Regions from separate parts of the Bradyrhizobium sp. USDA 3364 genome, predicted to be linked through region 1. Evidence: riboswitches for the same ligand, from Rfam matches in the RefSeq annotation. Region 1 holds a riboswitch; the other holds the start of a gene.

Region 1 (6,942 bases):
GTCATGATCTTTCGCCAGCTCTTCGACAGCGTGTCCGGCACCTACAGCTATCTGCTCGCGAGCCGCGCCGGCGGCGAGGCGCTGATCCTCGATCCCGTGCTGGAGAAGGCCGACCGCTACTGCAAGCTGCTGCAGGAACTCGACCTCCGTTTGGTGAAAGCCGTCGATACCCATCTGCACGCCGATCACGTCACCGGCCTCGGCGAGCTGCGCGACCGCACCCAGTGCATCACCATCATGGGCGAGCAGAGCAAGGCCGACGTGGTGTCGATGCGCGTCTCCGACGGCGATAGAGTGACGATCGAGGGCCTCTGCCTCGAGGCGCTGTACACGCCCGGCCACACCGACGACTCATATAGCTACTTGATGGGCGACCGTGTCTTCACCGGCGACACGCTGTTGATCCGCGGCACCGGCCGCACCGATTTCCAAAACGGCAGCGCGCGGGCGCAGTACGATTCGATCTTCAACCGCCTGCTCAAGCTGCCGGAGGAGACCATGGTGTTCCCCGCACATGACTACAAGGGCGACACCGTTTCCACCATCGGCGAGGAGAAGCGCTACAATCCGCGGCTGCAGGTGAAATCGATCGACGACTATGTCGAGCTGATGAACAATCTCAATTTGCCGAATCCGAAGCTGATGGATGTCGTGGTGCCCGCCAACATGCATGTCGGCCTGCATCAGGACGAGCTCGCCAAGGAAGGCCTCTCGCTGAACGCGCGCGACGCCATCGCGAGCCTCGGTCGTCCCGATATCCTCTTGGTCGATCTGCGCGAGACCGCGGAGCGCGCCAAGCACGGCACGCTGGCCGGCGCGCTGCATGCGCCCTATCCGGGGATTTGCGCCACCTTGCAGCCCGGCGGCATGCTGCGCGAAGTCGCGGCCGCGACCGGCCGCCGCGTCGTGTTCTTCTGCGCCTTCGGCGAGCGCTCGGCGATGGCCGTTGCCGCCGCGAAGAAGGCCGGGCTGGCCAACACCGCCCATATCGAAGGCGGCATCGACGCGTGGAAGAAGGCCGGCGGGCCGGTGGTGTTGGGGTAGGTCCCTCAGCGTCGTTGCGAGGAGCGAAGCGACGAAGCAATCCATACCTCAGCAAGCGGAAAGATGGATTGCTTCGCTCCGCTCGCAATGACGACGCAGAGACCTAACGCGTCACCCTTTTCAACTCTTCCGTCAGCCGATCCAGTGCATCCGCCAGCATCACGCCGCCGCACACCGTGAGCCGCTCGGGCAGCACGATGCGCTTGCCTTCCGGATAGAAGCGCTCCAGCGCCGGATGCAGCAGGAAGGCGCGGCCCTCATCCTCGGCGCGATCGCCGGCTTCCGACACCAGGATGAAATCCGGCCGCAGCTTCACGATCGCCTCGAGCGAGGCAAACCCGCCCGCGCCGAGGCCGAGCTCGCCGGCGGCGTTGGTCAGGCCCGTCGCCGTCAGCAGCGAGCTGACCAGGCTGCCGTCGCCCGAGACAAAGCCGCGCCGCTCCAAAGGCAGCACGCGATACTGACGCGTGCTCGCCACCGCCCGCGCCCGCGCGATCGCCGCATCGAGGCGCGCGATCTCGGCCTGCGCGCGATCCGGATGCTGCAGCACACCGCCCATCGCCAAAATCTGCTTCCTCACCTCGTCCAGGGTGCGCGGCACCGTGAACTCGACGAGGTGCAGCCCGTTGGCCTTCAGCAGATCGCGCGTCGCACGCTTGTCGAACAGGCTGACGACGACGATGTCGGGCTTGAGCAGCAGCACATCCTCGGCCCCGCCGGACAGGCGCGGATAGCTTCGCGCCTGCTCGGCGGCCCAGGATTGCCAGGCATCGCGCGAGAAGCGGCTGAGGCCGAGGATCTGGTCCGGATCGGCCAGCGTCAGCACGAGCTGATCGCTGCAGACATTCATCGAGACGATGCGCGGTCCGACGGCGAACGCGGTGCTGCACGACATCATCCATGCGACCGCTGCCAGGGCTGCGAGACGCCGCATCATCACACATCCGCCCACGGCACAATGACGGCCTCGCGCTGGAATTCGGCGCGATAGGCGCTGACCCTGAACACACTGGCGAGGACTGCTTCGGACAGTGCCTGCTCCGGCGCGCCCTGCGCGGCCAGCCGTCCCTCCGAAAGCACCAGCACATCATCGGCGAAGCGCGCCGCGAGCCCGAGATCGTGCGTCACCACGATGACCAGCACACCAGTGTCGGCGACGTTGCGCAGCTTCTGCATCACGTCGATCTGGTGGCGCGGATCGAGCGAGGCGGTCGGCTCGTCGGCGAGGATCACCGGCGCTTCCACCGCGAGCACGCGGGCCAGCGCGACGCGGCTGCGCTCGCCGCCGGAGAGCTCGGTAACGCGGCGATCGCTGAACGCCTCGACGTCGACCGCCTGCATCGCGCGCAGCACCGCCTCCATATCCAGCTGCGACAGCCGCGCCGGATCGGTCGCGCCATGCGGATAGCGGCCGAGCGCGACGATATCGCGCGCCGGCAGCGGCCAGTGCACCATATGGCCCTGCGGCAAATAGGCGAAGCGTTTGGCGCGCTCGCGCAACGGGAGCGACGCCAGCGCGTCGCCGCCGATCCTGATGTCGCCGTCGGATGGAATCAGTCCGGCCAGCGCACGCAGCAGCGTGGTCTTGCCGGCGCCGTTCGGCCCGACCAGCGCGACCAGATGACCCGCGGTCAACGCCAGCGAGACATCGTGCAGCACCCTGCGGCTGCCGAGCGAGGCGTTGAGCGCGGTGGCGGAGAGCAGCGTCATGCCACGCCTCCGCCGAGTGCGCGGCGTTCGCGCATGATCAGATAGAGGAAGAACGGCACGCCGATGATCGAGGTCAGCACGCCGACCTTGATATCCGAGGTAGAGGGGATGATGCGCACCGCGATATCGGCCGCAAGCAGCAGCGCCGAGCCGGTGAGCGCGCTCGGCACCAGGAGCCGCGCCGGATCGTGACCGATCACCGGGCGCATCAGATGCGGCGCGACCAGACCGATGAAGCCGATCGTGCCTGTCACGGCGACCGCGCCGCCGACGCCGAGCGCAACGCCAGTGATGACGTAGAGCCGCAGCCGTCCGACGTCGACGCCGAGACTCTGCGCCGCTTCCTCGCCGAGCGTCAGCGCGCGGAACGCGCTCGCCTGGCTGAGCAGGATGGCGGCGCCAGCGATGATAAAGGGCAGCGCCAGCGCGACGTGCTGAAAGCTGCGATCCTCCAGCGAGCCGAGCAGCCAGAACGCGATCTCCAGCACCACGAACGGATTGCTGGAGAGGTTCATCACCAGCGCCGTCGCCGCTCCCGCAAAGCTCGAGATCGCGAGCCCCGCGAGGATCAGGATCAACAGCCCGGCATTGCGGCCGGCAATCGCGAGCAGCGCGAATACCGAGCCGAACGCGGCGATGATCGCCACCACCGGCAGTGCATAGGAGCGTACATCGGCGAGACCCAGCGCAATGACCAGCACCGCGCCGAACGCCGCCGATTGCGGCGCACCGAACAGCGACGGCGAGGCCAGCGGATTGCGCAGCAACCCTTGCAGCGCGGCGCCGGACAGGCCGAGAATGCCGCCGATCGCAAACGCCAGGATGGTGCGCGGCAGGCGGATCTCGCGCACGATCACCTGCGCCACGTCGCTGCCGCTGCCGAACAGCGCCTCGATCACCGCGAGCGGCGACAGCGGCACCGGGCCGATCCCGAGCGAGATCACCAGCAGCAGCACCACGAGCGCGAGCAGCGCCGCGGTGACGCCCCACCGGCGCCGCGCCGCGACCTCGGCCGCCAAGGCAAAATCCTGCACGCTCATTGAATCCATGCTCTTACAGCGATCGCCGTGGCAGACAAGCGACACTCGCCAAAAACCGTGGCGGAGCGGCCATTTGCCCGGCTGCCGCCGGATTGACTTTGCTGCCCGGCCGAACCCTAGATGAACATGACGGTTCTTTAATGAGATGAAAAGGGAATGCGGTACGGGGAAACTTCCCCAACGCCGCGGCTGCCCCCGCAACTGTATGCGGTGAATCCTTCGTCAGATGCCACTGGGAATCTCGGTCCTGGGAAGGCGACGAAGGGTAACGACCCGCGAGCCAGGAGACCTGCCGTCAGCCGTGGTCACACGCGATGATGCCGGTCGGGGAGTACAGGCATGAGCTTCACCTGATGCTGCAAGCACGATGGTGAGACTGGTTCGCGGTGACGTGCCACTGACGTTACCGAGGTCTCGCCTATGTCCGCCTTCCCACCCCATCGCCGCCGCGCGCTTCTGCTCGCGTCGACGATGATCGCGCCTGCAATCCTTGCTTCAGGTGCACGGGGGCAGCAGGCGCCCGCTCCCGATCAGCTCCCGGCGATCGAAGTCACCAAACCGGGCGACCAGAACGTCACGCGCGCCAGGCCGGCCGCTGACGAAGCGCCGTCCTCGCGCCGCCCGGCACCGGGCACCGCGCAGAGCAGCAACACCGTCAGCGGCGCCGGATCGAGCTCGACGGGGACCGGCGCGGCCACCGGAACTGGTGGCACCGGCGGCGGCCGCCAGTTCGCCGGCATTGTCGGCTCCTCCTCGGCCGTGATCACCGCCGACGACATCGCGCATTCGCCGGTGCATTCGTTGCCCGAGATCCTTGCGCAGGTGCCGGGCGTCCAGCTGCAAACTCCCTATGGTGGACCGAACGGCGCCAAGACCTCGGTCGACCTGCGCGGCTTCGGCGCATTCGCGACGGACAACACGCTGTTCCTGCTCAACGGCCGCCGCCTCAACGACATGGACAAGGCGGGCTTCGACCTCACCACGATCCCGCTCGATTCGATCGAGCGCATCGAGATCACGCGCGGCAACAGCGGTGCGGTGCTCTACGGTGACAACGCGGTGGGCGGCGTAATTAACATCGTCACCAAGACCGGCGCCGGCGGTCCGCCGGCCACGATCAGGGCCGAGGGCGGCGCCGGCTCGTTCAACACGCGGACGGCCGCAGTCTCCGCGGCGCTTAATTCGGGACCGTGGTCCACCTCGTTCTACGGCAACGGCATCAAGTCCGACGGCTACCGCGTCAACAATGCGCTCGACCAGCGCAACGCGATCGGCAACATCAACTACACCACGTCGGATCTCAGCGCGTTCCTGACCGTCACCGGCAGCGACCAGAAGCTCGGCCTGCCCGGCGGACGGCTGGTCGATCCGTCGATCGGCGTCAACGAGCTGCTCACCGACCGCCGCGGCGCCGCCACGCCGTTCGACTACGCCAACCAGCAGACCTCAAGCGTCACGGCCGGTTTCACCAAGACATTGATGAACGGCGTCGACCTGATCGTCGACGGAGGCTGGCGGCAGCGCGACACGCAGAGCGGCTTCTTCGGCACGGTGCCGACGCCGAGCTTCTCCTCCACCTACAACGACGCCGCGCTCGAGACCTGGTCGCTGACGCCGCGGCTCAGCGTCAAGACCGTGATGCTCGGAATGCCGTCGACGATCCTGACCGGCATCGACTATTACGATTCGACCTTCCGTGAGGCGCGCGGCGCCTATCAGGGCGTCGATCCCTTCCATATCTACAATATCGAGCAGCGGTCCGTGGCCGGCTATTGGCAACATACGCTGGGCCTGTTGCCGACGACCGACTTCTCCTACGGCGCACGCGTTCAGAACACCGGCGTCTCGGCGCGCGACCGCTACGACCCGAACGCGCCGTTCGCGTTCGACACGCAGGCCTCCCCGCTCGACAGCAACGAGACGCAGTACGCGCTGCATGTCGGCGTCGAGCATCGCCTCACCGACAGCTTTTCGGTGTTCGGCCGCGCCGCGCGTGCATTCCGCACGCCCGATGTCGACGAGCGCGTCGCGTCGGGACCGTCGTTCGACCCGCTGACCTTCGCGCCGATCCCGCAGACCTTCCAGCTCAAGACCCAGACCTCGGAAGACGTCGAAGGCGGCTTCCGGGTCAAGACCAACCTGTTTCAGGTGCAGACCAGCGTCTATCTGATGGATCTCGAGAACGAGATCCATTTCAATCCGGTGCTGTTCTACAACACCAACCTCGACCCGACCCGCCGCTATGGCTCTGAGACCAGCGCCTCGCTCAAGGTCAGCGACACCGTGACCCTACGCGGCGGCATGGCGATCACCCGCGCCGTATTCCGCGAAGGCATGTGGGCCGGCAACGACGTGCCGCTGGTGTCGCGCTACACCGGCAATCTCGGCGTCACCTGGAATATCTGGCAGAACTATCTGGTGTTCGATGCCACGGTGCGCGCCTGGAGCTCGCGCATCATGGACAACGACCAGGCCAACACCCAGAGCCGGATTCCCGGCAGCGCCACCGCCGACATCAAGCTGAGCGGGCAAGTTGACCGCTTCTTCTGGTCGCTCAGCGTCAACAACCTGTTCAACGCGCTCTATTACGACTACGCCATCGCGAGCACGTTCACGGATGGCCGCTTCTCCGCCTACCCGCTGCCAGGCCGCACCTACATGGTCAGGGCCGGCGCGACGTTCTAGAGCATGATCCGGTGTGGCGGGGTGTGACCCCGCCGCACCGTCTCCTCATGACGAGCGCACGGAAACTGGAGTAGAATTCCCTGAGCGGATTTGACCCGCGCAGGGGAAACACATGGCCAAGGCCGGGAAGCAGAGCAAGGGCGGCGCCAAGATCAACGACAAGACCGACGACGAGGCGAAGAAACCTCCGCCGCCCGCAGCGCCGGCTGACGACGACTGTTACGAGGATGGCGACATCGCCACGCCGAAGATCGATCGCTACGGCAATGATGACGAGCCGTTGTAGGGGTTAAGCGAAATCCATCCACGAAGTCGTCCTGGCGAAAGCCAGGACCCATTGCCCCTGAAGCGCGCTATCGGGCGAGGTGCCGCCCCAGCGTGCCACCAAACTTGCAGCGGTGGTTATGGGTCCTGGCTTTCGCCAGGACGACGTGGTGAAACATCGCGCGAGAATTCCTCACCC
Region 2 (6,942 bases), 960 kb from region 1:
ATTGACGCGTCGTGGTGGTGACGTGCAGCGCTTGTTGGACCGCCTGATAGATCGTCTCGGTCGGCAGCTTGAGAAGCGAGCCGATACCGGCCGCGGCCGACGGCCCGAGATGGGCGATATGGTCGATCTTGTGCTCATGCAGGCAGATGCCCTTCACGAGATCGACCTGGATCTCATAGCCGGCCGCAAGGCCACGCAGCAGCGCGCGGCCGTCGAGACCGCAATGCTGGGCCACGGCAAGCACCGGCGGAATGTTGTCGCCGGGATGGGAATAGTCGGCGGCCAGGAACGTATCGTGGAAGTCCAGCTCGCGAACCGCAACACCATTGGCCCACGCCGCCCATTCCGGCGAGATTCGCTGCGATGGCGCAAGGCCAAACACCGTCGCGCCAGGCCTGAAGGGATGCGCAACCGCCTGCGCTCGCGCGCTGGCGACCGGACGCCGCGCCAACGAGGCGGCCGCGACGGCAGCGTTGTCGATGATGCGGTTGCCGATCATCTCGACCACCGCCGGCACGACCGCGACCGGATCGGACGCGACCTCGGCAATCTTCCAGGCCAGTTGGTCCGCGCGCGGCAGATGCTCTGAGGACTTGTGGGTTCGGACGTTGTGCAGTTTCACGGTTCAGTTTCCTGTCAGACGTTGTTTTGAGGAGACGACGCAACAGGCGTCGGCCTGCCCTGCTCGTCCACGGCGACCATCTCGAAAGACCCACGCATCGCGGTTCGCCGGTCACCCGATATCAGGGCCTCGGCGATCACCTCGACGGCAACCGTCATCGACGAGCGGCCGACACGTTCGACCTTCGCCGTGAGCTCGACGAGTTCGCCAACGCGAACCGGATCATGGAATTCCACCTTGTCCGAAGTTGCCATGACCACGGCTCGGCGTGCCCGCCGCGTCGCGGCCACGAAGGCGGCCTTGCCCATCATGCTGAGCGCGTTGCCGCCGAACAGGGTCCCGTAATGGTTGGCCTGGTCGGGGAAGACCAGTTCGACGAAACACGTGGATTCGGCCGCGCTGACCGCCTGCCCGTAGGAAGCCTGCATCGAATGACGCCCTTGCAACTTTGCTCGCTATTCGCAATATCCGCATAGACCAAAGTGTGAATAGTGCTGAAATTGCGGATACTTGCGAAGGGCGAGTAGCAAAACTGCGAAGTTTGCGAAGCCGACGGAGGAGCAAATGAAGAAGGCTTTCATGGGCGTCCGGCTCAAGCGCCTGCGTGAGGAGCGCCGCCTCACCCAGCAGGCCCTGGCGTCCGCGATCGGGATTTCGCTGAGCTACCTCAACCAGTTGGAGAACAACCAGCGGCCGCTAACGATTGCGGTCCTGCTCAAACTCAACACCGTCTTCGGCGTCGACGTGCAGATGTTCTCGGAGGATGACGAGGCGCGGCTGGTTGCCGACCTCCGCGAGACGCTGTCGCCCACAGTCGTCGGCGAGAACGTATCAGCCGCCGAAATCCGGGAGCTCGCCGTCAACATGCCCGCGGTAGCGCGGGCGATCATCTCGCTCAGCCGCAATCACCGGCTCGCGATCGAGCAAACCGCGGTGCTCGCCGCGCGGCTCGGCGAGGACCGCCAGGCGGCGACCGCGATCCTGCCCTCGACCCCCCACGAGGAAGTCCGCGACTTCTTCTATGCACGCCACAACTACTTTGCCGAGCTGGACGACGCCGCCGAGCAGCTCGCGCAACAGCTTGCGCCATCGCGCCAGCTGACGTCGGCGAGCCTTAGCGACCATCTGCGCGACAAATTTGGAATAACGGTGATGTTCGACGATGCGCCTGCTGCGGCACATCGACGCTTCGACCAAGAATGCGCGGCCCTGCATCTCTCGCGAAAGCTGGAACCGGGCCAACAGGCTTTCCAGTTGGCCACTCAAATCGCCCTACTGGCTTGCGATGGAGAATTGTCAGCACTGGTCGACGGTGCACGGTTCACCAATGCGGATACGCGCGGGCTCGCCCGCATCGGGCTTGCCAACTATTTCGCCGGAGCACTGATCATGCCTTATGGGGAATTCTTGGGTGCCGCTCAAAAGCTTCGCTATGACATCGAGCTGCTGGGCCAGAAGTTTGGCGTCGGCTTCGAAACCACGTGCCACCGGCTGAGTACGCTACAACGGCCTTCCGCACGCGGCGTGCCGTTCTTCTTCATCCGCGTCGATCGCGCTGGAAACATCTCGAAACGACAATCTGCAACTGATTTTCACTTCTCCCGGATTGGCGGCACCTGCCCGCTTTGGAATGTATACGAAGCGTTCACGACTCCTGAACGCATCCTCACCCAGCTTGCCCAAATGCCGGACGATCGCACGTATCTCTGGATCGCGCGCACCGTCACCCGTCGCGAGGGGGGATATGGCTCGCTGAGCAAGACGTTTGCCGTCGCCCTGGGATGTGACATCCGGCACGCCGAAGAAATTGTCTACTCACGAGGACTTGACGTTCACGATCCTGCGTCCGCGACGCCGATTGGCATAGGCTGCAAGGTATGTGAGCGCGTCGATTGCCCGCAGAGGGCTTTCCCTCCGCTCGGACGCCCGCTTATGATCGATGAAAAACACGCCTACTTTTCTCCCTATGCAGCCTCCACTCCCTGACCGAGAGGACATATGCATCTGAACACCGCCAGCCTTTTGACGACACGGACCATCGAGTTCTTTCCTTCAGAAGAATTGACGGCGGGCTCGCACAAGAGGGCGGCGCAAGCACTTCGAATCACGCGATCGACCTTTCGCCAGCGGCTCGAATGCAGCGTGACAGATTGCCAAGGGGGTATTCTGATTCATTGCCCGTTGGGCGACGTGAACTCCGTCCTGCAAGTTTGTGAAGTCGTCGAGCAGAAGCTGCAAAAGCTTCAAAAGGAGCCACTGACGGGGAGAATGGTCGAGCAGATACTGTCGATCACCTCAGCCGAATTGCGACGGTGGTCGAAGCAAGGTCGAGTACCGACCGCTGGCCACACCTTCTTCAGTAGCGGTCGGAAGCAGGTCAGCCTCTTCCTGTATTCTCCCGATATTGTCAGGGAGCTTGCGACTCGGCCCCAGCAGATCGCGGATTGGCGCCATCCCAACAGATCGTGAACGTCCGAGATGCTCGCAGCCGTTCGGCGTGACCAAACTGCCACATGTGCTGCTACTCCGCATTCGACAAGCGCCACTTGCTTGATTCGCTTGGAGGGGCCGTTCAGGCTCATCGGCGGTAGTGCCGAAAGGCATATCAAGGGAATACGGTGCGTCCTCACGGACTAGGCCGGAGCTGCCCCCGCAACTGTAAGCGGCGAGCCGACGACATTTGAAGCCAGTGGATTCGATTCGAATCTGGGAAGGTGGTCGGAAGCGTCAAGCCGCAAGCCAGGAAACCTTGCTACCGTCGTGGTCATGTGCTGACGCATTGGGCGGGGTGCTCCAGGGCGTTGCAAAGCCGGTTGGGATCTGCCGCATCTGGGGCGAACGGCAGCCGCTCACGGCCAATGTACGTGACGGCTTTTTTGCTTCGCCGTTGGTCACCACTGTGTTCATTTCAGATGATGTTGCGTTGCGCTCGTCGGCGCGAATTTCAGGGCTTTCACTGATTTCACGCAAGCACCGCTTGCTGGCCGGTTCGGCGGTCACGCTTTGCATCGTGATGGCTTCCATGGCCGCGGCCGGCCGGGCATCGGCGCAAACACCGCAGCAGCTCAATCCCGTCACCGTCACTCCGCCCACGCCGCGGCCGAGCGCGGAGCAACGTGGCAGCGAAAGCTGCGGGCCCGCTAAGCGCGTCCGGCGTGCGGCACGCCAGCCTGCGCCAGCGCCGAAGCCGGTGCCGGGACCGGCCCCTCTCGCAGCAACGGCCGCGACGCCGCTCAACAGCAACGTGATAGCCGGCAGCACCAGCCTGCTTGGCCTGACGGTACACGAGACGCCCGTAACCGTCGAAGTCGTCAGCCAGCAGCAGATGCAGGAGCAGGATACCGCACCACGACCGAGACCGCGCGGGGGGCGACTGGCGTGCTGTCGGGCGATGCCGCCGGCGCCACCCGCGGGGTTCTCGATGCGCGGCTTCACGGGCAGCGAAATCACCACACTCTACAACGGCATCTGGATCGGTCCGCAAGACATCACCTCCCGCGTGATGGACACGGCGAGCCTCGAGCAGGTCGAATTCGTCAAGGGCCCGAACTCGATCACGTCGGGGCTCGCCACGATCGGCGGCTCGGTCAATTATGTCAGCAAGCAGCTGACCACCGGACCGATCAGGAGCGAACTCGACGGCTCGATCGATACGCTCGGCACCTAGCCGACCACCTCGATGGGAACCCTCACTGTAAAACAGGGTTGAGCATGCCGGGCCAGGCGATCGGTTGGGCGATGGTGACGGGCTCTGGCTCTTCGTCGCTGGGAGTGGGACCAAAGACCAAATCGTGGATGTTTCGGTTCACTTCGCCCGTCACCCGCAAGCCTCGTGAGATAGGCCTTGGTCCAGTAAGTGCCGTCGTCAAGAAGCGCGTGGACTTTGACCTTTAGAGCACGGGCAATCCGAGTAATATTGTCGAGCAAGACATTTCGCTCAGATCGCGCTCGGCCGGAATCTTGAAATAGACGCAGTACGGAAGCCCTGCGCGTCTCACCGGCATTGGACTATTAGCTGCCGCGCCCCCGCTACCCGCCTAGTGGAAAGAGCCGTGCTCTCGAACGATCGGCAATAGCTCGTGATGGTTCTGGATGATGTGGTCCGGCTTCGTAGCCCGCAACCGCGCCTCGGAAACAAATCCGCCGGTAATGGCTACGCTGATCAGTCCAAGACTTCGGGCAATATCAGTTTCTACCGGCATATCCCCGATAATGAAGGTCGACTCCGGCTTTAGATCGTTTTGCACCATATATCGCCGAAGTCGCTCCCCTTTGCTCATCGTCTTATTCTGCGTGGCACGGCTTTCAAAGGCCAGGACGTCGTTGAAGCAGCGATCGATGCCGAGCCTTTGCAATTGAGCAACAAGAGGTGCGACTATATGGTTGCTCACGATGATGGACGAAGCCGCTTCCCGGCGAACCCATTCCAGCATTGTGCGCGCCCCCACGCGTAGATCTGCTTTATCGGCCAGCGGCTCGTAAGTGTCATGGAAGATTGCACTGCCATCGCGATCTACGGCTGCGACTTCCGATTCTGACATCCCGATGTTTCGGAAAAGAATGGACAGTGGGACATCGCAATGATCCCGAAAGGTGTCTAAATCGATCGCCGGGCGACCGAAACGTTTCAGGATAACGTTCGTCGTTTGGAGTAGTGCGCTGGCATCGTCAAGCAACGTGCCATTCCAATCAAAAACAAGAATGGGCCTCATCATACTCAATCTCAGGCAGCGCTCTGGTAGTCAGCGACAAGGCTATGCAGATCTCTGTTTGCGCGGCTTTGACCTGCAGAAGTCGGCATTTCGAATGTGAAGGGTGATAAATCTACTCCCTCGCTCCCGCGCGGCAGCAACGAGGACAATCGGTAAAAGGGCAAGTAAGTCACAGTTGTCGCGTTGATCGCGGCAGCGATTCTGCTTTCAACCGATTGAAGAACATGCGGCTCGATGTCTTTGAACAGCAGGCTTTGCTTCTGCTGTTGCGCGGACAGCCGTTTCCATGCCTGCCAAAAAGCCAGTTCATCGATGGCCTCAATATCCACGCCGTAGTAATTCGGAGCCACGATAGGTGGCGAACCGATTCCCCAATGGACAGCTTTGACGCCCGCAGCAAGGAGCATATTCGTCACGGTCCGGCCGGGTATCGCCACGAATGAGGGCTTCATCGGCAATGAGTATCGTGCGTTTGCCAACATCAGTCGAAGCCAGCCGATATTTGCGAGCGATACGATGCTTGCGCTCACTGGTTGGGCCGATGAGAGTTCGCTCAGCGAATTGCGCCTCGATGACTTCACGTCGTTGAGCGTTAACGCCGCGCGCTACCAGAGATGCAAATAACCCGTCAGCGTAAGGTCTTCCGGTATAAGGCATGGACGAGACGATGATGGGATCTGGGTCCTGCTCTGCGCAGATCCGTTGCGCAATAAGATCACCTAGCGAGAAACCGATATTGTAGCGGGTTTAGCGGTGAGTTTGGCCATCGATGGACGTATCCGGGTTTCCGAGGTAAAGGGTCTCATAAACGCATAGCTTGGCGGTTTCTTGAGAAACACTGACGCGATGATCGAGGCAATGCCCCCGTTTGCCATCCACATATTTGATGTAGCCCGGCAGGATTTGACCTGACTCGCCTCGAAGGCCGGCAAAGGCGCAATTTTCCGAGGCAAAGAGCAAAACTCCATCGTCCGTCTGCATGAACTCCAATGGACGCAAACCATATCTATTGCGGAACGCGACCAGATTTCCCGCTGGGTCCAACAAGAGCGCACTGATAGCACCATCAATGCGCTCATCGATTTCACGGAAAACGTTCTCATACTTGACCCGCAAGCCTTGCCGCCAATAATCCCTCTCACAAATTTTCTCAATCAGCTTGAGCAACAGCTCAGCATCCGTCCGACCAACCCGGGTGTAACCTTGTGCAATCAGTTCTGCCCTCACCTCGTGGCCATTTGCTAACGCTCCATCTACCGACACTGTCAGTTCACGGGACGAGGCCGTGCGCTTGGGATTTGGATGATCGTCGTTCCTATCCTATCTGCAAACTCGGCCGCTGATAAGAGCGATCGCAACGTGCGGACTGACCTCCGAATCCCGCCTATTCTTTTGAATGGAAGACAGTTCGTGTGATGGGTGAGGCACGCTTCCACCTCGAACGCCTTTGTTGTGCGTGAAGGCGGTGACGACGACTTCTGCTTGTCCGCGAAGTGCGAGCTTTGGAAGCATGTGCTGGAGCCGATCATAAACCGTCTGATGGGAACTACTCCAAGGCAATAGAAAAGCGGCAGCGATACCTGACATGCTCCACCGATCCGAGAGGAC

What was found. Region 1 has a riboswitch for cobalamin ahead of ACVILL_RS10200 (TonB-dependent receptor). Riboswitches for the same ligand answer to the same signal wherever they lie in the genome.
Region 2: it holds a riboswitch for cobalamin, as region 1 does, so the genes downstream of both, ACVILL_RS05785 (TonB-dependent receptor plug domain-containing protein) here and ACVILL_RS10200 (TonB-dependent receptor) in region 1, are expected to answer to the same signal.

Annotation. Positions count from the first base shown of each region.
Region 1 covers NZ_JBSRYG010000002.1:2,180,870-2,187,811, forward strand. The annotation lists gene ACVILL_RS10180 (MBL fold metallo-hydrolase) at 4-1,044, shown strand; gene ACVILL_RS10185 (ABC transporter substrate-binding protein) at 1,148-1,978, opposite strand; gene ACVILL_RS10190 (ABC transporter ATP-binding protein) at 1,981-2,754, opposite strand; gene ACVILL_RS10195 (FecCD family ABC transporter permease) at 2,751-3,794, opposite strand; cobalamin riboswitch at 3,908-4,105, shown strand; gene ACVILL_RS10200 (TonB-dependent receptor) at 4,266-6,479, shown strand; gene ACVILL_RS10205 (hypothetical protein) at 6,592-6,765, shown strand; gene ACVILL_RS10210 (hypothetical protein) at 6,882-6,942, opposite strand, start outside.
Region 2 covers NZ_JBSRYG010000002.1:1,218,453-1,225,394, forward strand. The annotation lists gene ACVILL_RS05760 (MmgE/PrpD family protein) at 1-622, opposite strand, end outside; gene ACVILL_RS05765 (acyl-CoA thioesterase) at 637-1,050, opposite strand; gene ACVILL_RS05770 (short-chain fatty acyl-CoA regulator family protein) at 1,187-2,608, shown strand; gene ACVILL_RS05775 (hypothetical protein) at 2,621-3,091, shown strand; cobalamin riboswitch at 3,194-3,393, shown strand; gene ACVILL_RS05780 (hypothetical protein) at 3,350-3,646, opposite strand; gene ACVILL_RS05785 (TonB-dependent receptor plug domain-containing protein) at 3,645-4,289, shown strand; gene ACVILL_RS05790 (HAD family hydrolase) at 4,660-5,337, opposite strand; gene ACVILL_RS05795 (hypothetical protein) at 5,346-5,864, opposite strand; gene ACVILL_RS05800 (hypothetical protein) at 6,082-6,597, opposite strand.